DNA from 2 places in the Metasolibacillus sp. FSL H7-0170 genome. Region 1 is predicted to be linked to the other one. Evidence: a T-box and tRNA genes for the amino acid it is inferred to sense, from the RefSeq annotation. Region 1 holds a T-box; the other holds one or more tRNA genes.
What was found. A T-box is a leader RNA that pairs with one kind of tRNA and senses whether it is charged. The one in region 1 lies ahead of MHH70_RS00770 (valine--tRNA ligase), so its partner is inferred to be a tRNA-Val.
Positions count from the first base shown of each region.

Region 2: it has a tRNA-Val gene. The T-box ahead of MHH70_RS00770 (valine--tRNA ligase) is inferred to sense a tRNA for this amino acid. The anticodon was not compared.

Region 1 is NZ_CP151964.1:163,683-176,067, forward strand. Features, by position in the region: gene hemA (glutamyl-tRNA reductase) at 1-1,122, shown strand, start outside; gene ccsA (cytochrome c biogenesis protein CcsA) at 1,424-2,251, shown strand; gene hemC (hydroxymethylbilane synthase) at 2,272-3,204, shown strand; gene MHH70_RS00740 (uroporphyrinogen-III synthase) at 3,194-3,934, shown strand; gene hemB (porphobilinogen synthase) at 3,931-4,911, shown strand; gene hemL (glutamate-1-semialdehyde 2,1-aminomutase) at 4,913-6,202, shown strand; gene MHH70_RS00755 (hypothetical protein) at 6,546-6,950, shown strand; gene MHH70_RS00760 (hypothetical protein) at 7,219-7,971, shown strand; gene MHH70_RS00765 (hypothetical protein) at 8,230-8,424, opposite strand; T-box leader at 9,147-9,413, shown strand; gene MHH70_RS00770 (valine--tRNA ligase) at 9,529-12,174, shown strand; gene MHH70_RS00775 (folylpolyglutamate synthase/dihydrofolate synthase family protein) at 12,253-12,385, shown strand, end outside.
Region 2 is NZ_CP151964.1:2,696,832-2,709,216, reverse strand. Features, by position in the region: gene MHH70_RS12800 (InlB B-repeat-containing protein) at 1-516, opposite strand, end outside; gene MHH70_RS12795 (helix-turn-helix domain-containing protein) at 637-1,236, opposite strand; gene MHH70_RS12790 (N-acyl homoserine lactonase family protein) at 1,400-2,236, opposite strand; gene MHH70_RS12785 (iron-containing alcohol dehydrogenase) at 2,271-3,443, opposite strand; gene MHH70_RS12780 (aldehyde dehydrogenase family protein) at 3,444-4,874, opposite strand; gene MHH70_RS12775 (LacI family DNA-binding transcriptional regulator) at 5,018-6,004, opposite strand; gene MHH70_RS12770 (ISL3 family transposase) at 6,161-7,375, opposite strand; tRNA gene MHH70_RS12765 (tRNA-Lys) at 7,602-7,674, opposite strand; tRNA gene MHH70_RS12760 (tRNA-Gln) at 7,692-7,766, opposite strand; tRNA gene MHH70_RS12755 (tRNA-Tyr) at 7,781-7,864, opposite strand; tRNA gene MHH70_RS12750 (tRNA-Val) at 7,880-7,955, opposite strand; tRNA gene MHH70_RS12745 (tRNA-Glu) at 7,988-8,062, opposite strand; tRNA gene MHH70_RS12740 (tRNA-Asn) at 8,419-8,493, opposite strand; rRNA gene rrf (5S ribosomal RNA) at 8,721-8,836, opposite strand; rRNA gene MHH70_RS12730 (23S ribosomal RNA) at 9,087-12,014, opposite strand.

The DNA.
Region 1 (12,385 bases):
GCAGAATGGTTCAATATTTCAATTGAAGAGTTTGAAGGGCATTTATTCATTCATGAAGAACAGCAGGCAATCCAACATTTATTTAAAGTAACCGCTGGTATTGATTCGATGATTCTTGGTGAAACGCAAATTTTAGGGCAAGTGAGAAATAGCTTTTTACAAGGACAGAACCTTGGTGCAACAGGTACGGTATTTAACCAATTATTTAAGCAGGCAGTGACATTTGCAAAACGTGCGCATAATGAAACAGCTATTGGTGAAAATGCGGTATCTGTATCGTATGCAGCAGTGGAGCTAGCAAAGAAAATTTTTGGCTCATTAAAGAAAACACATGTAGCGATTTTAGGTGCTGGAAAAATGGGAGAGCTAGCCATTCAAAACTTATATGGTAATGGTGTAGGTAAAGTAACGGTCGTGAACCGTACATTTGAAAAAGCACAGGATTTAGCTAGTAAGTTTGATGGGACGGCAAAATCAATGCAAGAGTTGCAATGCACGCTACTTGATGCGGATATTTTAATAAGCTCTACAGGTTCGACAAATTATGTCATTGATTATGAGCTAATGCAATATGTGGCACGCATGCGCAAAGGGCAGCCGTTATTTATGGTTGATATTGCAGTTCCGCGTGATTTAGATCCACGCATAGCAGATTTACCGAATGTCTTTTTATATGATATCGATGATTTGCAAGGGATTGTGGAAGCTAATTTAGCCGAGCGTGAGAAGGCTGCTGAACAAATTACACAAATGATTGATTATGAGATAGTCGAATTTAAAACATGGTTAGCAACATTAGGTGTAGTGCCTGTTATCTCTGCATTGCGTAAAAAGGCTAGTCGCATTCAAGAGGAAACGATGCTTAGCATTGAAAATAAAATGCCAGACTTAACAGAGCGTGAGCGTAAAATTTTAAGCAAGCACACAAAATCAATTATTAACCAGCTATTGAAGGAGCCGATTTTACAGGCGAAGGAAATGGCGAATTCTTCAAAAGCTAATGAGCAATTACAATTATTCCAAGAGATATTTGGTATTGAAGATGATGTGCAAAATGAAGTTGTTACACATATGAATGGGAGCAAAGTGCAAGTCCAACCAAAGCTAGCATTTGAATCATAGTAATAAATAATAGAACTTTTGCGATGAAAATGACAAAAATTGAAATAAGTTTTCTGTGTAAAAACGAATCGAGCAGTGTTTTATTTTAACAAAAACGAATCGCTCATTTATCGTGATAATGAGGGAAAACAAAATAGAAGCGTTTTCATATCTGTATGGTAAAATAATAGATAGGGGGCTGTCGAGAAAGCAGGTTGGCACCTGCCTTTCACGACAGCTTTTCTTATGCTCTAAAAATGTGTTATTATGCTATTGGAAGCTTGATAAAATTGGAATTTTGATGATAAAAGAAGGGATACTCATGTCTGAAATGATAATGACGAGAATATATGAAGCAATTGTCATCCTGTATGCGATTGGTCTCGTCTTTTATTTTATTGATTATTTATACCGACGTGTTCAGGCACGCCGCATAGCATTTTGGTTTGTATCCATTGTTTGGGTATTACAAACAATATATTTTATTTGGTTTATTTTTGAGATGAAACGTTTCCCTGTATTGTCTTTATTTGAAGGCGTTTATTTTTATGCATGGTTGCTAACGTCGCTATCCATTATTTTGCATTGTATCGTGCGGGTAGATATGCCAGTTTTTTTTATGAATCTGCTAGGCTTTGTATTCGTCACAATTCATTTATTAGCACCAAATGATGTAGTGGAGCCTGTGAGAAATTCACTCATTTCAGAAGTGCTCATTATTCATATTAGTTTTGCCATTGCGTCTTATGCGGCATTCTCATTATCCTTTGTTTTTTCTGTGCTGCATTTAGTGCTTTATCGTATTTTAAAGGAAAAAAAGTTCAATCCTTTATGGTCGAGGCTACCAAACCTAAAGCAAACAACGAACTGGATGAGCTACTCGATGCTCGTAGGTGTTCCTTTGTTATTCGTAAGCTTAGTGTTAGGATTAGAATGGGCATTTTTATCAATTGATGAATTTACACTTATTGACACGAAAATTTTAGGTTCCTTTTTAATTGCTACTATATATCTTATTATTTTATTGTTACATCGAAGTAAGAAAATGATGAGTACGACGTATGCATGGGCACAAATTTTTATATTTTTGCTTGTCGTTATTAATTTCTTTTTAGGAAGTAAATTATCAACATTCCATTTATGGTATTAAATGAAAGAGGTAGATTTTTAGTGAGAAAAATTATTGTTGGGTCACGTAAAAGTAAGCTTGCATTAACGCAAACAAATTGGTTTATTAACGAATTACGTGCTTCAGGGGCACCATTTGAGTTTGAAGTGAAGGAAATCGTAACGAAAGGTGACCGCATTTTAGATGTTCAGCTTTCGAAAGTTGGAGGAAAGGGCTTGTTTGTAAAGGAAATTGAACAAGCGCTTTATGATAAAGAAATCGATTTTGCGGTCCATTCGATGAAGGATATGCCAGCAGTGTTACCTGAGGGCTTAGTCATTGGCTGTATTCCTGCGCGCGAAGACGCACGTGATGCTTTCATCTCGAAAGGGCATGTCAAATTTGCTGATTTACCACAGGGAGCTATCGTTGGAACGAGCTCGCTACGCCGCAGTGCACAGCTTTTACAAGTAAGACCAGACCTTGAAATTAAATGGATTCGTGGCAATGTCGATACGCGTTTAGCAAAGCTTGAAACAGAGGAATATGATGCCATTATTTTAGCAGCAGCAGGTTTAAAACGCCTTGGCTGGAGCGATGATGTAGTAACGGAGTATTTACCTGTAGATATTTGCTTACCAGCCATTGCACAAGGCTCGCTTGGCATCGAATGTCGTGCGGATGATACGGAGCTACTTGCGGCACTGGCAAAGCTGACAGACGCAGCAACTTGGCACACTGCTCATGCAGAGCGTACATTCCTTGCTGAAATGGATGGTGGCTGTCAAGTACCAATCGCTGGTTATGCGACTGTTGAAGGTGAGAATATCACTTTGACTGGTTTCGTCGCAGCTCCTGATGCTTCTGTTACATATCAGGAAACAATAACAGGAACAGATGCGGTGGCAGTAGGGAAAGAAGTGGCTGCATTATTAACGAAGCAAGGAGCATTCGAGCTAATCCAACGTGTGAAGGCTGAGCAAGATGCAAAGTAATGCACCGCTTGCAGGGAAAACAATTTATGTAACTGGAACACAAAAAGTCCAAACAATTACGGAGCTTGTAGAACGCCATGGAGGGGAAATTAAGTATTTTCCACTCTTAGCTGTACAGGAGTATATAACACCTGAGGATGCTGGATGGCTGCAAAAATTAGCGCTATACGATTGGTTAATTTTCACGAGCCAAAATGCAGTGACTAGCTTTATCCAAAAACTTGAACGTAACCCTATAGACGTTTCATGCCGTATAGCCGCGGTAGGGGTAAAAACAAAGGCGGAGCTTGAGCAACATGGTTTTGCCGTCGATTTTGTGCCGACAATATTTAGTGCAGATGTGTTTGTACAAGAATTTCCACAAATCGCTGAAAATAATCGCTGCCTCTTTTTAAGGGGAAGTTTAGCGAAAAATACGATTCGTGATGCGCTGCAATGCGATGAATGGACGGTTTATGAAACTGTTCCGCTCACTACATATGTTCAAGCGCTTGAAGAAAGCTTGTTGCAGGCAGAGGAGCCGATTGTTGTTTTTGCGAGTCCTTCTGCTGTGCAAGTATATGCGCAGAATGTCGTACCCGTAGTTGATTGGCATCATGTCACAGTGGCTTCCATTGGTCATGTAACGACAGCGGCATTAAAAGAGCATGGAGCACAGGTTGCGATACAGCCCCGAAGCTATACGATGCAAGCAGTAATAGAGCAGTTAATAGGAGGATATGAAAAGTGACACAATACCATTTCCAAAGACATCGTCGTTTACGCCAAAATGCAGGAATGCGTGCAATGGTGAAGGAAACATATTTGCATAAGGAAGATTTAATTTATCCTATCTTCGTAGCAGAGGGACAAAATATTAAAAATGAAGTGACATCAATGCCGGGTGTTTTCCAATTATCTTTAGACAATCTAGGAGCAGAGTTAGATGAAGTAGTGAAACTGGGAATCCCAGCGGTTATTTTATTCGGTTTACCTGCCGAAAAAGATGCAGTTGGAACAGGTGCATACCATAATCATGGCATCATTCAACAGGCGACTCGCTTTTCGAAGGAGCGCCATCCAGAGCTAATTGTTATAGCGGATACTTGTTTATGTGAATATACAGACCACGGTCATTGTGGTGTTGTAGAGGGTGACCAAATTTTAAATGACCCTTCATTAAATTTATTAGCACAAACAGCGATTTCACAAGCGCAGGCAGGAGCGGACATTATTGCCCCATCGAATATGATGGATGGATTTGTCGCAGCAATACGCGCGGGCTTAGATGAAGCAGGCTTTGCCCATATTCCAATTATGTCTTATGCGGTGAAATATGCATCGGGTTATTACGGTCCTTTCCGTGAGGCGGCTGACGGTGCACCAAAATTTGGTGACCGTAAAACATACCAAATGGACCCGTCTAATCGCTTAGAGGCAATACGCGAGGCATCTTCAGATGTGGAAGAGGGCGCAGACTTCTTAATTGTCAAACCAGCTCTTGCTTATATGGACATTATTCGAGATGTTAAAAATAACTTCGTATTACCAGTGGTTGCGTATAACGTATCGGGGGAATATGCGATGGTGAAGGCGGCAGCAATTAATGGCTGGATTGATGAGCGAGCGGTTGTAATGGAGACATTACTTGGCATGAAGCGAGCGGGAGCGGATTTAATTATTACGTATCATGCGAAAGATGTAGCACAATGGTTGGAGGAGAAATAATATGCGTTCATATGAAAAATCAAAGCAAGCATTTAATGAAGCGATTAATTTAATGCCAGGCGGTGTAAATAGCCCCGTTCGTGCGTTTAAATCAGTAAATATGAGCCCGATTTTTATGGAATCAGGTCATGGTGCGATAATTCGTGATATTGATGGCAATGAATATATCGATTATGTTTTATCATGGGGACCATTAATTTTAGGTCATACTCATCCTGAGGTTGTCGCAGCAATTAGCGAGCAGGCTACAAAAGGTGCTTCATTCGGTGCACCAACATTATCTGAAAATAAATTAGCTGAACTTGTGATGGAGCGTTTGCCAGCAATTGAGATGATTCGTTTCGTTTCATCAGGCACAGAGGCGACGATGTCAGCGCTACGTTTGGCGCGTGGCTATACAGGGCGCGATAAAATTTTAAAATTTGAAGGCTCTTACCATGGACATGGTGATTCTTTATTAATTAAGGCAGGCTCTGGTGTTGCAACATTAGGCTTACCTGATAGTCCTGGTGTACCAGCAGATATTGCTAAAAATACATTAACAGTAGCATACAACGATTTAGAGTCAGCAAAATTAGTTTTTGAAAAATACGGCAATGATTTAGCAGCAGTTATTTTAGAGCCTGTTGCTGGCAATATGGGTGTTGTACCACCACAACCAGGCTTTTTAGAAGGCTTGCGCGAGCTAACGACAGCATATGGGGCATTATTAATTTTTGATGAAGTAATGACGGGCTTCCGTGTAGACTACGGCTGTGCACAAAGCTATTATGGCATCACGCCCGATTTAACTTGTTTAGGTAAAGTAATTGGTGGCGGCTTGCCTGTAGGGGCATTCGGTGGGAAGCGTGAAATTATGGAGAAAATTGCGCCAGCAGGTCCAATTTATCAAGCGGGTACATTATCAGGAAACCCGCTAGCTATGACAGCAGGCTATGAAACATTAGTGCGTTTAAATAAAGATTCATACGAATACTTCCGTAAGCTAGGCGACCAATTAGAAGAAGGCTTCCGCGCTGCTGCTACAAAATACAATATTCCGCATACAGTAAATCGTGCTGGTTCAATGATTGGCTTCTTCTTCACAAACGAGGAAGTAATCAATTTTGAAACAGCAAAAACTTCAGATTTAGAATTATTTGCGGAATACTTCAAGCTCATGGCGGAGGAAGGCATTTTCCTACCACCATCGCAATTTGAAGGTATGTTTATCTCAACAGCACACACGGAGGAGCATATTGCGAAAACAGTGGATGCTTTCCATAAAGTATTTGAGAAATTAGCAAAATAAATAAAAACGTCCAAAAGTCGAGTAGTCACCGATTTTTTGGGCGTTTTTTTGCATAAAACTTCGAATGTAGAATTATCTAATATGTAGTATTCCGACAAAAAAATGTCGACTTAGTGGCGGATATCATCGGTTTACAAGGGTATTTTTGGTTGTTATTATAAAATTAACCTAGGGAAATAAGTAATTTGTTACAATATGACCATTAATGTTGGATTAAAATAATCTAACGGATAAAAAAAGAAATGAATATAACAAATACTAAAGGGAGACGAATTTGATTGATGAATGAAGATTTTAAAAGTCGTAGCATTTTATTATGCGATTGACGATAGGAGGAATTTATATGAAAAAGTATTTCTGCATGTTATTTGCAGTATTACTGTTAGCTGCCTGTACAGTAAAGAACGAGTTACAGGCAAATATAGCTGATTTTGAAGATTCTGGATTCAAAAATAATGCAGGTCAAGTGATTGCTTTGACTGATAAGGGGTTGCTAATAAGCGGTCAACGAAGTACGAGTGATGGCAGAAAAAACAGCGATATTGATATGTTTTTAGCAAATCTTCAGATAGCAGAAGGCGAGATGTTTAGTGAGATTTACGAGGATACCGAAATTTCTACTGAAGGCTCAAAATATACGGTAGTTATTGATAAAAACATCCAATTTGAATTCGAAAAAATCGGGGATCGAATAATTAAAGATACTCAAGGTGTAGAATACTATACACAGGAGTATACGGGGGAATAAAACATGATTTAATGGAGATTATTTAGAATGATGAAAAATTGCACTCAATAGCCTTATAAAAATAAGGAAAGTAGATGGAGTACAACCAATTCTTTCGCGCGAATTATTCATCGATAAATCACGTTCTGCTCGATTAATATTAAATGGAACACGGAAATCACAGAACATTATCTCGGCGCCTGTAAAAAATCCTCAAAATTAGATAGTCCAAGACGATTCATTTTTCCCTCCATGAAAACATACAGTTAATGATAGAGGAGGGAGAGCGATGAAAACAATTACTTGGGATATGGCAGAGCAATTCACATTTCCAGTCGGGCTTGGTGCTGTTGAAGATGTTGTGACAGCGCGTGTTACACCACAGTGGGAGCAAAGTGATGATGGACAATCGATTCGGCTAACAGGTATTTATCATGTGACAGCCTCTGTTGCTTTTAATCCAGCACAAACTGTTTCACAAGTACATGGAACATATATCGAACATATAGATATCGAACAATCAACAGGTTATTTTGAATATGCCTTGCCGCTCGAAGTTGACTTGCCAGCAGATAAAGTAACGGGACCTGTTGAACTAAAGGTGCAAGATTTGAAAGCCGTCCATGATCAAGCAAGTTGCCAGCTTGTTTGGCAAGTTACATGTAATTTTACGGAGCAAAATGAGACGACTGTACAAGTAGCAATGCAAGAGGCTGCCCCACAAATTGAAGACACTCCGCAACCTGTAGTGGCATCGGTAACTAGTGCGCAAGAGGAAGTGGCGGCGCATGAGATACAAGTGGAGGAAACGGCTATACCCGTTTATAAAGAAACGGAAAATTCGTTGGATACTCAACTAGAAGCTACTGCCGAGCCTGAGTTAGAGCTGCATCTTGACTCTACTAGTCATCTATTTATAGCGCACGATGATGAGCTCGGACAGCAGCCCGTAGCCCAGCAAACGGAGAATTCAGCATTACATGATGATTTTTTTGCGGAGCTAACCGAAACTTACAGTGTGCTGTCTGTCCAAAAAGATTAAGGTATTTTATCTATTCATTTTAAAATACGCTACAAACGGTCAATGCTTTACCCCGCATTAACGGGCAGTAAGCCTCCCGCTTTAAGACTTAAGTGAAATTGGCTTAGGGATAAGCGGGGGATCAACTGCCCGTAAAAGCCCGATTGGTTCAACTAACAATCAGCGGGGAAAAGCACCCACTGATTGAAGTTTCACTTAATTAAAACACAAACGAAGCGTCCAAAAAGCAGTGCTATGAACGCTTTTTGGACGTTAGATTCAAATAATATCAGTCAATAATAAGTAGGCAAGCAGCCCTAAGACGAGAAGTAAGATTAAATCGCCTGTTGTCGGAACAATAAAAACGCGCACACCTTGAAAGACGACGATTGGCAAAATAATCGTTCTGCAATAAAAACGTGTTTTGCGCAGCCACGGAGGCAATAAATAAGGATTGTAGTTTTTCCTACGCATATAATCACCCTTTCACTTTATATTTGTCGTTCTTTACCCCGCATTAACGGGCAGTAAGACACCCACTTCAAGACTTGAGTGAAAATTGACTAAAGGATAAGCGGGAAATCAACTGCCCGTAAAAGCCCGATTGGTTCAACTAACAATCAGTGGGGAAAAGCCTCCACTGATTGGAGTTTCACTTTACCCCGCATTAACGGGCAGTAAGACACCTACTTCAAGACTTGAGTGAAAATTGACTAAAGGATAAGCGGGAGATCAACTGCCCGTAAAAGCCCGATTGGTTCAACTAATAATCAGTGGAGAAAAGCATCCACTGATTGGAGTTTCACTTTACCCCGCATTAACGGGCAGTAAGACACCTGCTTCAAGACTTGAGTGAAAATTGACTAAAGGATAAGCGGGAGATTAACTGCCCGTAAAAGCCCGATTGGTTCAACTAACAATCAGTGGAGAAAAGCATCCACTGATTGAAGTTTCACTTTACCCCGCATTAACGGGCAGTAAGACACCTGCTTCAAGACTTGAGTGAAAATTGACTAAAGGATAAGCGGGAAATCAACTGCCCGTAAAAGCCCGATTGGTTCAACTAACAATCAGTGGAGAAAAGCATCCACTGATTGAAGTTTCACTTTATATTGCTGTCGATATGCTTTTCGTACTGAAGAAATTGTTGCTTGAAATTTCACTTTAAATTATATACAATATGTTCAAGTTAAATATTTGATGCAATGAATAGGAAGAGTAAAATGACAGCGTTTGTTTAGAGAGGGAGCGGTAGCTGAGAAGCTCCTACAATACCATCATTTGAATGTAGCCTAGGAGCAGTTTTTGTGAACGTATTTTCTCTTAATTCAAAATTAGGAGCATGAGCAATACCTTAGCAAAAGCCGGTTAAACACCGTTATCTGAATTGAGAGCCAATCGTTTTTTGATTGGAATTAAAGGTGGTACCGCGAACAAAATACATGCACTCCTTCGTCCTTTTACAGACGAAAGGAGTGTTTTTTATTTTGATTTAGCAAAACTCATGCAGGTGGACGAACATTTGCTAAATCAAAATCCCAAAGTGTCATTGATTTTCATTATTAGGAGGAATGCAGCATGACTGAACAGTTAACGATGTCAACAAAGTATGAGCCAAATGCGATTGAAGCAGGTCGCTATGAATGGTGGCTCAAAGGAAAATTTTTCGAGGCCCAGCCAGAAAGTGGGAAAGAGCCTTACTCCATTGTTATTCCACCACCGAACGTAACAGGAAAACTGCATTTAGGGCATGCATGGGATACGACTTTACAAGATATTGTTATTCGTATGAAGCGCATGCAGGGCTATGATGCACTTTGGTTGCCGGGTATGGACCATGCTGGAATTGCGACACAAGCAAAGGTAGAGCAAAAATTACGTGAACAAGGCGTGACACGCTATGACTTAGGGCGTGAAAAATTCCTAGAAAAAACTTGGGAATGGAAAGAAGAGTATGCAGGTCATATTCGTGAGCAATGGGCTAAATTAGGTTTAGCACTAGATTATTCACGTGAGCGCTTCACATTAGATGAAGGTTTGTCTGATGCTGTAAAGGAAGTATTCGTTCAATTATATGATAAAGGCTTAATTTATCGTGGTGAGCGCATTATTAACTGGGACCCAGCGGCAAAAACAGCGATATCGGATATTGAAGTAATCTATAAAGATGTGCAAGGCGCATTTTACCATATGAAATATCCGTTAGCGGACGGTTCAGGGCATGTAGAAGTTGCGACAACTCGACCAGAAACGATGCTGGGTGACTCAGGTGTAGCAGTGCATCCAGATGATGAGCGCTACAAGCATTTAATTGGCAAAACAGTTATTTTACCAATTGTAGGACGTGAAATACCAATCGTAGCAGATGATTACGTAGATAAAGATTTTGGAACAGGCGTTGTAAAAATGACACCTGCGCATGATCCGAATGATTTTGAAGTAGGAAATCGCCATAATCTAGAGCGTATTTTAGTAATGCATGAAGACGGTACAATGAATGAGCTAGCTGGGAAATACCAAGGTATGGACCGTTTTGAATGCCGAAAACAAATTGTAGCTGATTTACAGGATGCTGGCGTTCTCTTCAAAATTGAAGAGCATATGCACTCTGTAGGCCACTCTGAACGTTCAGGTGCAGTTGTAGAGCCTTATTTATCTGCACAATGGTTTGTTAAAATGCAGCCGCTTGCTGATGCATCATTAGAGCTACAAAAAGATGAGGCAGGAAAAGTAAATTTTGTGCCAGCACGCTTTGAAAATACGTATTCACGTTGGATGGAAAATATTCGTGACTGGTGTATTTCTCGCCAATTGTGGTGGGGTCACCAAATTCCAGCATGGTATCATAACGAAACAGGCGAAATTTATGTTGGGAAAGAAGCACCAGCAGATAGTGAAAATTGGACACAGGATGAAGATGTATTAGATACTTGGTTCTCATCTGCTTTATGGCCATTTTCAACAATGGGCTGGCCAGATACGACTAATGAAGAATTTAAACGTTATTACCCAACAGGAACACTCGTAACGGGCTATGATATTATTTTCTTCTGGGTTTCCCGCATGATTTTCCAAGGTCTTGAATTTACAGGTGAGCGTCCGTTCAAAGATGTACTCATTCATGGTCTAGTACGTGATGAAGAAGGGCGAAAAATGTCAAAATCACTTGGCAACGGGGTTGACCCGATGGATGTGATTGACAAGTACGGTGCAGATTCCTTGCGTTATTTCTTAGCAACAGGGTCATCACCGGGGCAAGATTTGCGTTATTCAACAGAAAAAGTAGAGGCAACTTGGAATTTTGCTAATAAAATTTGGAATGCTTCCCGCTTTGCATTAATGAATATGGAAGGCTTAACATATGATGAAATTGACTTAACTGGCAATTTATCAGTGGCGGATAAATGGATTTTATCTCGCTTAAATAACACAATTGAACATGTAACGACATTATCAAATAAGTATGAATTTGGTGAAGTAGGTCGCGAATTGTACAATTTTATTTGGGATGATTTCTGTTCTTGGTATATTGAAATGGCGAAGTTACCACTTTACGGAGAGGATGAGGCAGCGAAAAAGACAACTCGCTCCGTATTAGCGCATGTATTAGACCAAACTATGCGTCTATTACATCCTTTCATGCCATTTATTACTGAAGAGATTTGGCAGCATCTACCACATGAAGGTGATTCGATTACAGTAGCAGCATGGCCAACTGTTAACAAAGCATTTAACTTCGAGCAAGATGAGCAAAGCATGAAGCTGCTCATGGATATTATACGTTCGGTACGTAATATCCGTGCTGAGGTAAATACACCAATGAGTAAGAAAGTAGCACTTTATGTATCAGCGAAAGATACTGCAACAGCAGAGGTGCTTGAAGCGAATAAAGCATATATTGAAAAATTCTGTAACCCAGAGCCACTTGTTATTGGTCAAAATGTGGAAATACCGGCGCAAACAATGTCCGCTGTAGTGACAGGGGCAGAAGTATTTTTACCGCTAGCTGGTTTAATCAATGTAGAAGAAGAAATTGCACGCTTAGAGAAAGAGCTAGAGAAATGGTCGAAAGAAGTGAAGCTTGTGACTGGTAAGCTATCGAACGAGAAATTTGTATCGAAGGCTCCAGAAGCACTTGTGCAAGCGGAGCGTGAAAAATTAGCAGACTACGAAGAAAAGCATGCAACAGTTGAAAAGCGTTTAGCAGAACTGAAAAATATGTAAAATGAATGGGCGACTAGTTAGTATTGGTCGCCCTTTTTCTAGAAATATGGAATAAATTTGATAGATGGAGTGTAGGCGATGTTTCAAACGATGCAGCAATGTACGGATTTTATTTTTCAATTAAAGGCAAGCAGCTATAAAGGGGCACCGCTAGAATCAGCACAAAAGATTTTGTCAGCACTCGGGCATCCAGAGCACAAAACGAAGTTTG
Region 2 (12,385 bases), 1.4 Mb from region 1:
CGCAGCAACCCAAATTTGGTCGCCAGCGCTAGCCTTATCTAATGCGACTTGCACGCTTTTAACAGCATCAGCCCAACTTGTACCGTTATTGTTATCATCACCACTTTTGCTTACATAAATAATTGGATTTGCTGTGAATAATGAAAACGGTTGTGGGCGAATATGAATAAAACGCTTATAAATAGTAGACTGCCCTATAATTCGAAACCAGATCGCATGCTCACCTTGCTGTTCCCATGTATGCGGTGATGCCAAATTAAATAATGTCCATGAACCCCCTTCATCGATCGACCACTCTACTTGAATAGTAGCGCTATCTGTCGAAGTTGTTGTGACATGAATGGTGACAGGTTCTGTTGCAATATCCCCCTCCTCGTATAGCTGGTCACCAATTGTTAGCATAATATTTAATGTAGGATTCGTTTCCGCAAATACCGGCATACACCCAAATACAGTATGTGAAAATAACAACAAAATAATAAATAACGACATCCTTTGCCGCCATATTTCTTTCACCAATATCCTCTCCTTTGTGTAATTTGTATTAAAAATAACATATAACTCATTGCTGGTTTTATATTATATTACTCAAAAGTAATATTCAACTATAAAAAAAGAAAATATGTATTTTCTTTTTTAACTTTCTTTAGATAACATACCTTCCAATAATAAATCCACAATATCGTTCGCTATTTCCTCCGGTTCTTTTAGTTTCGTTAGCAATTGTGTAAATGTTAATCGCTCTATTATACCGATTAAGCACTCTGCCACCATTAGCGTATCTACATCTTTCCTAAAATAACCAGCATTAACCTCAAAATCTAGATTACCTCGAATTTGCTCAACCATGTGCGCCTTTATTTCATCCGCTTTTGTGGACAAATAAAATCCAATTCGCGTTAAATCTGGATTTTTATCTAGAAATACCAATAACTCTTTTAAATTATACGTAATTCGCGTTTTAACTTTTGTTGATTCCAGCATTGGCTGTAAACGACTTTGCTTTGTATATTCAATTATTCGCATACGAAATAAGTGCTCCAACTCCTCAAAAATTGCTTCTTTGTTTTTAAAATACAGATAAAAAGTAGGCTGACTTAATGACGCACCTTTTACAATTGAGCTTATTTTTGTTTCATGATACCCATTTTGTGCAAATTCCCTCGCAGCTATCTCAAGCAATAATGCTCGACTTTCTTCACCACTTGCTCCTTTGGGCCTTCCTCTCTCTCCCATAAAAAGCACCTCCAATTATAATCTGTTTTTTCCAGTAACATATTTATCTATATAAATATTATAGAGCTTAGGAAAAGAGCTTTCAAATAGTCAATTAAAAGCCCTTTTCATAAGCACAAAAAATGGGAAAGACAGATGTATATCCGCTTCCCCAACAACCTTATTATTCGTAATAACCTTCCGTAGATTTCACGAAATTTTTAAATTGATTTGAATCATGGCCAAACCAAACCTCAGCATCATTTTCAGTGGCAAATTTGCGAATCCGCTCCACTGTCGAATTATAACCCACGGAATCATAAATAATACCTGGTGGCTTGACTGGCGGGCCATAACTTTCTGCCGTATAAACGGCATCGGATGCTAGTAAAACATTACCATGACCAGGCAGCTCAACGTGTAAGCCAAGCATACCATACGCATGCCCCGGACCAAAATTAATAATCTTGATTCCTTCCACCAGCTGTACTTCTTTTTCATGCGGCTTTATTGTGCGCCAGCGTAATTGATTTTGAATCCACGCCATGACATCACCCCAAATATATGCACCCATATCACGCGTCATCGCAAATTGCTTCATAACACTCGACAGCTCTGAATCATGCACGATAATTTCCGCATTTGTAAACAACTCTAAACAGCCTGCATGGTCTAAATGCAAATGTGAGGCAATTACATATTTAATATCCTCTGGTCGTACTTTTAATTGCTCTAAACGATTAATCAAATAACACTCTTCGCTCGCAAATGTTGGGAAGGCCTTTTGTATTCCTTCAGGCCAACGCCCATCTTCCCCCATACCATCGGGATTACAGCCAGTGTCAAATAAGATTTTCCCTTCTGGATGGTCAATTAATACAGCGTAAATCGGAAATTCTACAAACTCTGCTGGTGGATTAGGATTATCAATTGTCGCAGGGTTATGCATGGCAATCATATAATTTTTATCCATCTTCATTGTCCCAGTGTCTAATACATATAACTTTTTGTTATTACACATTTTTCTATCCCCTTTGCTGTTTGATTAATTCTATTTATTTGAAAACGAAGGCATCATATGCTGCCTTATAAATAGCAAAAATATCATCCTTCCCTAACGGCATCGGACTGCGAGCTAGGAGTCGAGTTTGCTTTGCTGCATCCTCCGTTAAGCCGGTAAGTGCCTTTTCACTAATATCGAAGCCTTTCAAGCTTGAAGGGATACCTACATCTTCAACAAGGCGCTGCAATTCCTGTACACATTTATGCGATGCCTCCTCCTGCGATAAATAGCCACTATTGAAGCCCATAGCATTATAAATGTCTTTCATGCGCTTTTCACAAGATGGACGGATATAGCCCATTACATAAGGCAATAAAACCGCATTGGAGTCACCATGCGCGATATGGAATTGTCCACCCAATGGATAAGCTAGTGCATGTACACCCGCAACACCTGCATTGAAAAATGCTAGGCCCGCTAAATAACTCCCATAGCTCATATCGATACGTGCCTGCTGATTTTGCCCATCCTTTACCGCACTACGAATGGATTGGCTAATTAATTGTATCGCCTGCAATGCTACTGCGTCAGAAACAGCACTAGCATTTTGCGATACATATGCCTCAATCGCATGAGTTAAAGCATCTACTCCCGTTGCCGCTGTTACTTTTGGTGGTAACGACATTGTCAACTCTGGGTCAACAATCGCTACATCTGCCAGCAAATAGTCATGTGTTACGACATCTTTCGTACTTTCTAATGAAACAACAGCAATATTTGTGACTTCTGAGCCAGTACCAGATGTTGTAGGAATTAATATTGTCGGCAGCCCTTTCTGTTCAATGGAACGTGTAGCGCTTAAATTTAAGTAATCTTTGACATCACCTTCATGCACTGAAATTACGCCAGCTAATTTAGCTAAATCGAGCGCACTCCCCCCACCTAGCCCGACAACGATATCATTTTGATGTTCCCTTGCGTAAGCTACTAATTCCTCCGCTACAGCTACTGGGGGCTCTGGCACAACCTTTGTATAAATATTGATAGTTAAATTCAACTCTTCAAGCAGTGCAATGATTTTTTGCGTTAAGCCCATTTCGTGCAAGAAAGGATCTGTCACTAATAATACTTTTTGACCTTTTAAGCGTTGCACCTCTTGCTGTAAATAGCTAAGGGAGCCCCAGCCTGTGTAACTTAAAGGTACAAATGTAATCTTTTCAGCCATCTATAGTCCTCCTTCTTGATTCCAAATAACAAGCTTTGTTTCCGTCATTTCCTGTAATGCATATTTAAGTCCCTCTTTGCCTGTTCCACTTTGCTTTACGCCACCATACGGCATTTGATCAACGCGATATGTCGGTATATCGTTAATAATAACACCACCTACTGAGAGATTTTTCGATGCTGTAAAGGCCGTTTGAATATCCTTCGTGAAAATACCTGCCTGCAAGCCATAATCTGAATCATTAATAGCTTCGATTCCCTCCTCTATCGAAGAAATCTTATTAATGCTTACAATCGGTGCAAACACTTCCTGACAGCTAACTTTCGATTTCCTGTCGACATTCGCTAAAATTGTAGGTAATAAAACACCATCTTCCACCTCGCCTCCGTATAGAAGATTTGCACCTTCTGCAATTGCCTCAGTAATCCACTGTATTGCTCGTTGCTGCTCCTTATCATGAATCATGGCAGATACATCCGTCGTTTCATCGAGCGGAGAACCTATTTTCAAGCTTTGTGTTTGAGCAATCATTTCCTCAACAAATGCAGCAAACACCTCTTCCATTACATAAATCCGCTGTAAAGAGATACATACCTGCCCCTGATTAGAAAATGCACCTGTAACGCATTTTCTCACCACATGCTCTATATTTATATTGCGGTCAACAATTAATCCAGAGTTCGCCCCTAATTCAAGTGCTAAACGTTTCAATCCCGATTTTTCTTTGATTTGAATACCGACTGCTGGACTACCCGTAAATGTAATCATTTTCACCTTATCGCTCTCAACAAGTGCATCACCAACGATACCACCACTCCCTAGCACGACATTAAATGCACCTTTAGGTAAATCGGTACAATCAATGATTTCTGCTAAAAACAACGCAGATAGTGGAGTCTGTGAGGCAGGTTTTAGTACAATCGTATTCCCAGCAGCAATTGCTGGTCCGACTTTATGCGCTACTAAATTTTGCGGAAAATTAAAGGGCGTAATAGCAGCAATTATTCCTAATGGCTGCTCTAGCGTATAAGCAAAACGATTTTCCCCCGTTTTCGCTGCATCCATTGGAATCATTTCCCCAATAAGACGCTTAGCCTCATCACCAGCGAAACGATATGTTTCAATTGTGCGGTCTATTTCGCTTAGCGCATATTTTAGAGGCTTCGGACTTTCCCGGGAAATAATTGTAGCTGCCTCCAAGCGCTTGCTAGCAAATGCCTTAGCAATTGCATAAAGGATATTCGCCCTTTCTAATGCAGTAAGATTATTCATTGCTTGCTGTGCCCTTTGAGCCGCCTCCACAGCCGCTGATACATGCTCTCTTGTTGCTTGTGGTATTTTCGCTATTACTTCCTTTGTGTATGGTGATTTTAACTCTGCATACTCGGCTGTAGAAACCCATTCACCATTGATATACATTTTTTGTTCCAAAATATACACCCTTCCCAAACTTCTTTATTCTAAATATTCTGTTATGAATACGTAACCATTTTGTTATAAAAAAATATACTTATATCCTACAAATATCTCCTGATAGGGCTCAGGAGAATATTTGTAAGAACAGAATCTTCGCCTTAGTTTAATCGCTTCACTGTTTTCCTATTAAAAAGTTTAACAGATTCGGTTATATGAACACAAGAATTTTTTTTATGTTCAATCATTTCAATTAATTTAACAATAGCGATTAATCCTAAATTTCTTTCCATCGCATGTCCTACTGTCGTTAATTGAATTTGTTCATATGCCGCCAATTCAACATTATCAATCCCAATAACACTAATATCCTCCGGGATACGAATATCGCGCTTTAATAATTCATCAATGACATTTAGCGCTATCGAATCAGATGCACCTATTATAGCAGTTGGGGAATTTGGCTGCTGGAGCAAATAATCAATTCCCTCACTAATATTTGCACGGGTTGTATTGGAATGATAAATATATGCTTCTGGCAACGTTTCTCCTAAAGCACGCAGTGCCCCTCTAAAACGATTAGCGTACGTACTAACTGTTAAATGCCCCCCTATATAGGCAATATGTTGATGTCCTAAAGCCTGCAATGATTGTGCAGCAATATAACCTGCTTGTTCATTATCAATTTCGACAAAATTTTCATTTGATTGGTGCTTACGGTTAAATGTAATAAAGGGAATATTTAATTTCTTTAGCTTTTCAAAAAACGGATCTTCATACAATATACAAGATAAAATGATTCCATCTACTTTGCGCTCTAAAATTTTTGAATAGGCATTTTCTAATTCCTCATCCTGTACAAATTGTACATCGACTTTATAACCTTTACTATTTGCATAATTAACAATAGCCGCAGTAGTGTCTGAGAAGAAAGGATTGTGTAGCGGACCAGATAATAGTGCAATTGTATTTGTTCGACTAGTCACAAGCAATCTTGCCTGTTCGTTAGGAATATAATTTAATTGTTCAATCGCCTTCAACACCTTATCAACCGTTGAGGCCTTTACTTGTTCAGGTGTATTCAAAACCCGGGAAACCGTCGTCTGTGACACACCAGCTAATTTTGCAACATCTTTTGACGATACGATAACTATTTCACCTCTACAACCTCAATCTCTATTTCTAAGTAAGCAATATTCATCAATCTTTAGTTTAACATATTATTTTTTATTCTTCTTTAAAAGATAAACTACGCCTTATTATAATGGTTCAACGTCAAATGTTGGGGTGAGGTAAAATTCACGTCACCCCAAATGAACCCCGATATTTTTATACCGAATGTTTAATAAGATTTTTGCTTTGAAGTGATCGAAACGCCGAAAGCCATATGCGTTGCGTTTCATCACTTTTGTTCTGTTGTTAATGCCTTCTAAAAATCCATTGGAATAAGGGAAGTTAAAACTGTTCAAGATCTCTACCTGCCAGTTTCTAAAAGTTTTAATGGCCTTTAAAAACGCATGAATCTGCTTCGTTTCCACTTCCTGATAAAATACTTCTAACCGCCTTTTTACTTCTACTACATTTTCTGCTGTTTTAGCCCAGTCAAACCATTCGCAATAAGCTTCTTTCAGTTCGTATGCCTGCCGTAATTCTTCAGACATCCCCAAATAACGGTTCACATACCAGCGTTCTTTTCGGGTCAGTTTAGATGCCCGTTTATAGAGCACATGACGCATCCGCTTACACTTCTTCCGGTCATATGCGTGCCATTCCTTCTGCACTTTTCGCCGTACCTCATCCAACGCCCAGTAGATGTACCGGCAATAGTGGAACCGGTCTGCAATGATGACGGGCCGACTCAATGCTTTTTTGACTGCTGCTTTGAAGCTTGGATTCATGTCCATCACCACCAGCTCCACGTCCTGACCATATTGGCGCAGATAGTCCTGAATCGTTTCTTTCCGCCGGTTGGGTAGGATATCAAGCGGCTCCCGAGTTTTTGCATCCGCAATGATCAGTTGGAATTTTCCTTCGTCTGTATCCCCTTTATATTCATCAATCGCAATCGCTTTCGGCAGGCGCACGCCTTCTGCCATCTGCGTTTTTGCGGCTGACTGAAAGCGGCGGATGATGGTGGAACTAGAGGCGCCGAGAACCTCACCGGCTTCTTTAAACGTCTTGGCTTTCACGGAGCGCACCTGTGCCACCTGATTCCATTCCTTTGTGAAGCGCTGATACCTTTCCACAAATGGAGCGTGTTCAGAGAACCTTTTTCCGCAAGAACACGCATAACGGCGCCGTCTGTAAAACAGGCAAGTCAACCGTTCAAACCACTTCAAATGCTTGACTTTCTGCATGCGGTAATCATGGACTTTCTGTGTAGTTTCCCCGCAGTTCGGGCAGCGATGAGGTTTTTTAGGGAGAGACACATAAAGGCAAGTCCGCTCTCCAAGCTCCTCCACCTTCTCGATAATAACTCCTTTTAATCCAGGGATATTCATGATAAAATTCATATGCACGTCTCACCTTTCTCTTACTTGTTTCTCAACAATTCAAGTATAAAAAAAATCGGTGAGTACGTGTCTTTTTTTATCCAAATTGTGTGTACACCCCAACAAATATTATAGAACCCAAATATTATAGAACCATTATAATTACCATAGGAGCAATGTTTTGAAGATATTAATATAAAAAACAGGGGCTATTTGAAAAGATATAATCTTTTCAAATAGCCCCTGTTAATAATGAGCCATGAAGGACTCGAACCTTCGACCCTCTGATTAAAAGTCAGATGCTCTACCGACTGAGCTAATGGCTCAAGAAAAAACAAAAAAATGGCTGGGGTACTAGGATTCGAACCTAGGCATGACGGAATCAAAATCCGTTGCCTTACCGCTTGGCTATACCCCAATCATTTTCAAAGATGGTGGTGGGGGACGGATTCGAACCGCCGAACCCTAAGGAGCGGATTTACAGTCCGCCGCGTTTAGCCACTTCGCTACCCCACCGACATAACACTTGAATGGTGGAGGATGACGGGTTCGAACCGCCGACCCCCTGCTTGTAAGGCAGGTGCTCTCCCAGCTGAGCTAATCCTCCATATATGAGTGTTACAATTATTTATTTTTAAATGGTGACCCGTACGGGATTCGAACCCGTGTTACCGCCGTGAAAGGGCGGTGTCTTAACCACTTGACCAACGGGCCAGTTAAAATATCTCAAACAAGACAAGAATTATAATACCATGTTTTTTAGATTTGTACAAGCCTTTTCGATAAATTTTCATCCTAATTTGCAAATTCTTTTTTAGTGAAAGCCTCAAATTAAAAATTAGGGTTTTTTCATTGTTAGGAGCTAAATGCTTGTTTTACTTATTTTAAACTTTATTGAAGTTTGACACTTTGCTAAGTAAACAACGATATGTAACACTGATTTTAGATTAATCTACTTCGTTTAGCTAATCAAGGAAAATTCGGATTAAAACTAATAGTGGACCTGTTAATTCTACCTCTAAAAATAATGCTACTATAATTTTTTCATTTCAATTAATAGGCAAAAAAAATGGCTCCGAAGGCAGGGCTCGAACCTGCGACCAACCGGTTAACAGCCGGTTGCTCTACCACTGAGCTACTTCGGAACGCTAATATTCATTTATGCACTTTGTATAAGCTACTTAGTACATTTATTATTATAACAATCATTTTAATTATTACAAGTGCTTTTTTCAAATAATTAAAACTTTCGATTTAATTCACTATTTACTCATATTATCGATATGTTTGCGCTATCAATTACGCTTCAGCTAACTACTAAATCAAGATAAAAAAAGCCACTACTGATTAATTATCAGCAGCGACTTTTTGCGCGAAGCAATGTCCTACTCTCACAGGGGGAAGCCCCCAACTACCATCGGCGCTAAAGAGCTTAACTTCCGTGTTCGGTATGGGAACGGGTGTGACCTCTTTGCCATCATTACTTCACTTGCACATGGATGTACTGGCGTCTACGTTACCACAGGATGTGGTGCTTTTAGTAGACGTTCCTTACTCGGCTTCCAATCTACTGCGCTACTCTTCGTCAACTGCATTCGCTCATTCAATCATATACTTTAGTACATTCCTTCAAGCGCTCTTTTGTTTCCTCGATTAGCTTGTATCTTGAAATCCTTATTTTTAGAAAGTGTTTGTTCTTTCAAAACTGGATAAACGAACATTGAAACAAGTTTTAATTGTGGTTAAGTCCTCGATCGATTAGTATTCGTCAGCTCCATGTGTCGCCACACTTCCACCTCGAACCTATCTACCTCATCGTCTTTGAGGGATCTTACTTACTTGCGTAATGGGAAATCTCATCTTGAGGGGGGCTTCATGCTTAGATGCTTTCAGCACTTATCCCGTCCATACATAGCTACCCAGCGATGCCGTTGGCACGACAACTGGTACACCAGCGGTATGTCCATCCCGGTCCTCTCGTACTAAGGACAGCTCCTCTCAAATTTCCTACGCCCACGACGGATAGGGACCGAACTGTCTCACGACGTTCTGAACCCAGCTCGCGTACCGCTTTAATGGGCGAACAGCCCAACCCTTGGGACCGACTACAGCCCCAGGATGCGATGAGCCGACATCGAGGTGCCAAACCTCCCCGTCGATGTGGACTCTTGGGGGAGATAAGCCTGTTATCCCCGGGGTAGCTTTTATCCGTTGAGCGATGGCCCTTCCATGCGGAACCACCGGATCACTAAGCCCGTCTTTCGACCCTGCTCGACTTGTAGGTCTCGCAGTCAAGCTCCCTTGTGCCTTTACACTCTACGAATGATTTCCAACCATTCTGAGGGAACCTTTGGGCGCCTCCGTTACCTTTTAGGAGGCGACCGCCCCAGTCAAACTGTCCGCCTGACACTGTCTCCTACCCCGCTAAGGGGCACGGGTTAGAATTTCAATACAACCAGGGTAGTATCCCACCGACGCCTCCTTCGAAGCTGGCGCTCCGAGATCTCTGGCTCCTACCTATCCTGTACAAGTTGTACCAAAATTCAATATCAAGCTACAGTAAAGCTCCACGGGGTCTTTCCGTCCTGTCGCGGGTAACCTGCATCTTCACAGGTACTATAATTTCACCGAGTCTCTCGTTGAGACAGTGCCCAGATCGTTACGCCTTTCGTGCGGGTCGGAACTTACCCGACAAGGAATTTCGCTACCTTAGGACCGTTATAGTTACGGCCGCCGTTTACTGGGGCTTCAATTCATAGCTTCGCTTGCGCTAACCACTCCTCTTAACCTTCCAGCACCGGGCAGGCGTCAGCCCCTATACGTCACCTTACGGTTTTGCAGAGACCTGTGTTTTTGCTAAACAGTCGCCTGGGCCTATTCACTGCGGCTCTCATGCGCTTGCACGCTCAAGAGCACCCCTTCTCCCGAAGTTACGGGGTCATTTTGCCGAGTTCCTTAACGAGAGTTCTCTCGCACACCTTAGGATTCTCTCCTCGACTACCTGTGTCGGTTTGCGGTACGGGTACCTCCCACCTCGCTAGAGGCTTTTCTTGGCAGTGTGAGATCAGGAACTTCGTCCATACGGACTCGTCATCACAGCTTGGCGTTAGAGTGTGCGGATTTGCCTACACACACGCCTTACTGCTTGAACAGAGACAACCAACGCTCTGCTTACCCTACCCTCCTGCGTCCCCCCATTGCTCAAACGGTGGGGAGGTAGTACAGGAATATCAACCTGTTATCCATCGCCTACGCCTATCGGCCTCGGCTTAGGTCCCGACTAACCCTGAGCGGACGAGCCTTCCTCAGGAAACCTTAGTCATACGGTGGACAGGATTCTCACCTATCTTTCGCTACTCATACCGGCATTCTCACTTCTAAGCGCTCCACCAGTCCTTCCGGTCTGACTTCAACGCACTTAGAACGCTCTCCTACCACTGACATCGTAGATGTCAATCCACAGCTTCGGTGAATCGTTTAGCCCCGATACATTTTCGGCGCAGTGTCACTCGACCAGTGAGCTATTACGCACTCTTTAAATGATGGCTGCTTCTAAGCCAACATCCTGGTTGTCTAAGCAACGCCACATCCTTTTCCACTTAACGATTACTTTGGGACCTTAGCTGGTGGTCTGGGCTGTTTCCCTCTTGACTACGGATCTTATCACTCGCAGTCTGACTCCCGTGTATAAATATCCGGCATTCGGAGTTTGTCTGAATTCGGTAAAGCGAGATGCCCCCCTAGTCCAAACAGTGCTCTACCTCCGGTATTCTCAATCACGAGGCTAGCCCTAAAGCTATTTCGGAGAGAACCAGCTATCTCCAGGTTCGATTGGAATTTCTCCGCTACCCACAGCTCATCCCCGCACTTTTCAACGTACGTGGGTTCGGGCCTCCAGTAAGTGTTACCTTACCTTCACCCTGGCCATGGGTAGATCACCTGGTTTCGGGTCTACGACAACGTACTCCTTCGCCCTATTCAGACTCGCTTTCGCTGCGGCTCCGCTTTCTCAGCTTAACCTTGCACGTTATCGTAACTCGCCGGTTCATTCTACAAAAGGCACGCTATCACCCATTAACGGGCTCTAACTACTTGTAGGCACACGGTTTCAGGTTCTCTTTCACTCCCCTCCCGGGGTGCTTTTCACCTTTCCCTCACGGTACTGGTTCACTATCGGTCACTAGGGAGTATTTAGCCTTGGGAGATGGTCCTCCCGGATTCCGACGGAATTTCACGTGTTCCGCCGTACTCAGGATCCACTCTGGAGGGAATGAACTTTCGACTACAGGGCTTTTACCTGCTCTGGCGGACCTTTCCAAGTCGCTTCATCTACTTCATTCCTTTGTAACTCCGTATAGAGTGTCCTACAACCCCAAAGAGCAAGCTCTTTGGTTTGGGCTTTTCCCGTTTCGCTCGCCGCTACTCAGGGAATCGAATTTTCTTTCTCTTCCTGCAGGTACTTAGATGTTTCAGTTCCCTGCGTCTGTCTTCCATACGCTATGAATTCACGTATGGATACTATGCTATTAAACATAGTGGGTTTCCCCATTCGGAAATCCCCGGATCAAAGCTTACTTACAGCTCCCCGAGGCATATCGGTGTTAGTGCCGTCCTTCATCGACTCCTAGTGCCAAGGCATCCACCGTGCGCCCTTAATAACTTAACCTTCAGCTTTCGATATACATCGCCATCCTGCGTCAGCTACTTTCGCTCATTCAGTCACGTACAGAGGTACGCTCCTTCATTCACTCAATCTGCTTCCTTGGCTTGCTCGTATCTCGAAACCTTCATTTTCGGCTTTCAATACACATCGTATGACTGCGTCAACTTCATTCACTCTGTCAGTCACGTACTTAAGTACGCTCCTTCTATCGCTCAATCGCTTCCTTGTCCTACTCGTGTCTTGAAACCTTCATGTTAGTTACAACTTATCTCATAAAAGAAATAAGATTTAAGAACTTACACGATCAATTACTTGATCTATTTAAAACTTGTTACTTTCAATGTCGTTTTATCCAGTTTTCAAAGAACAAATAG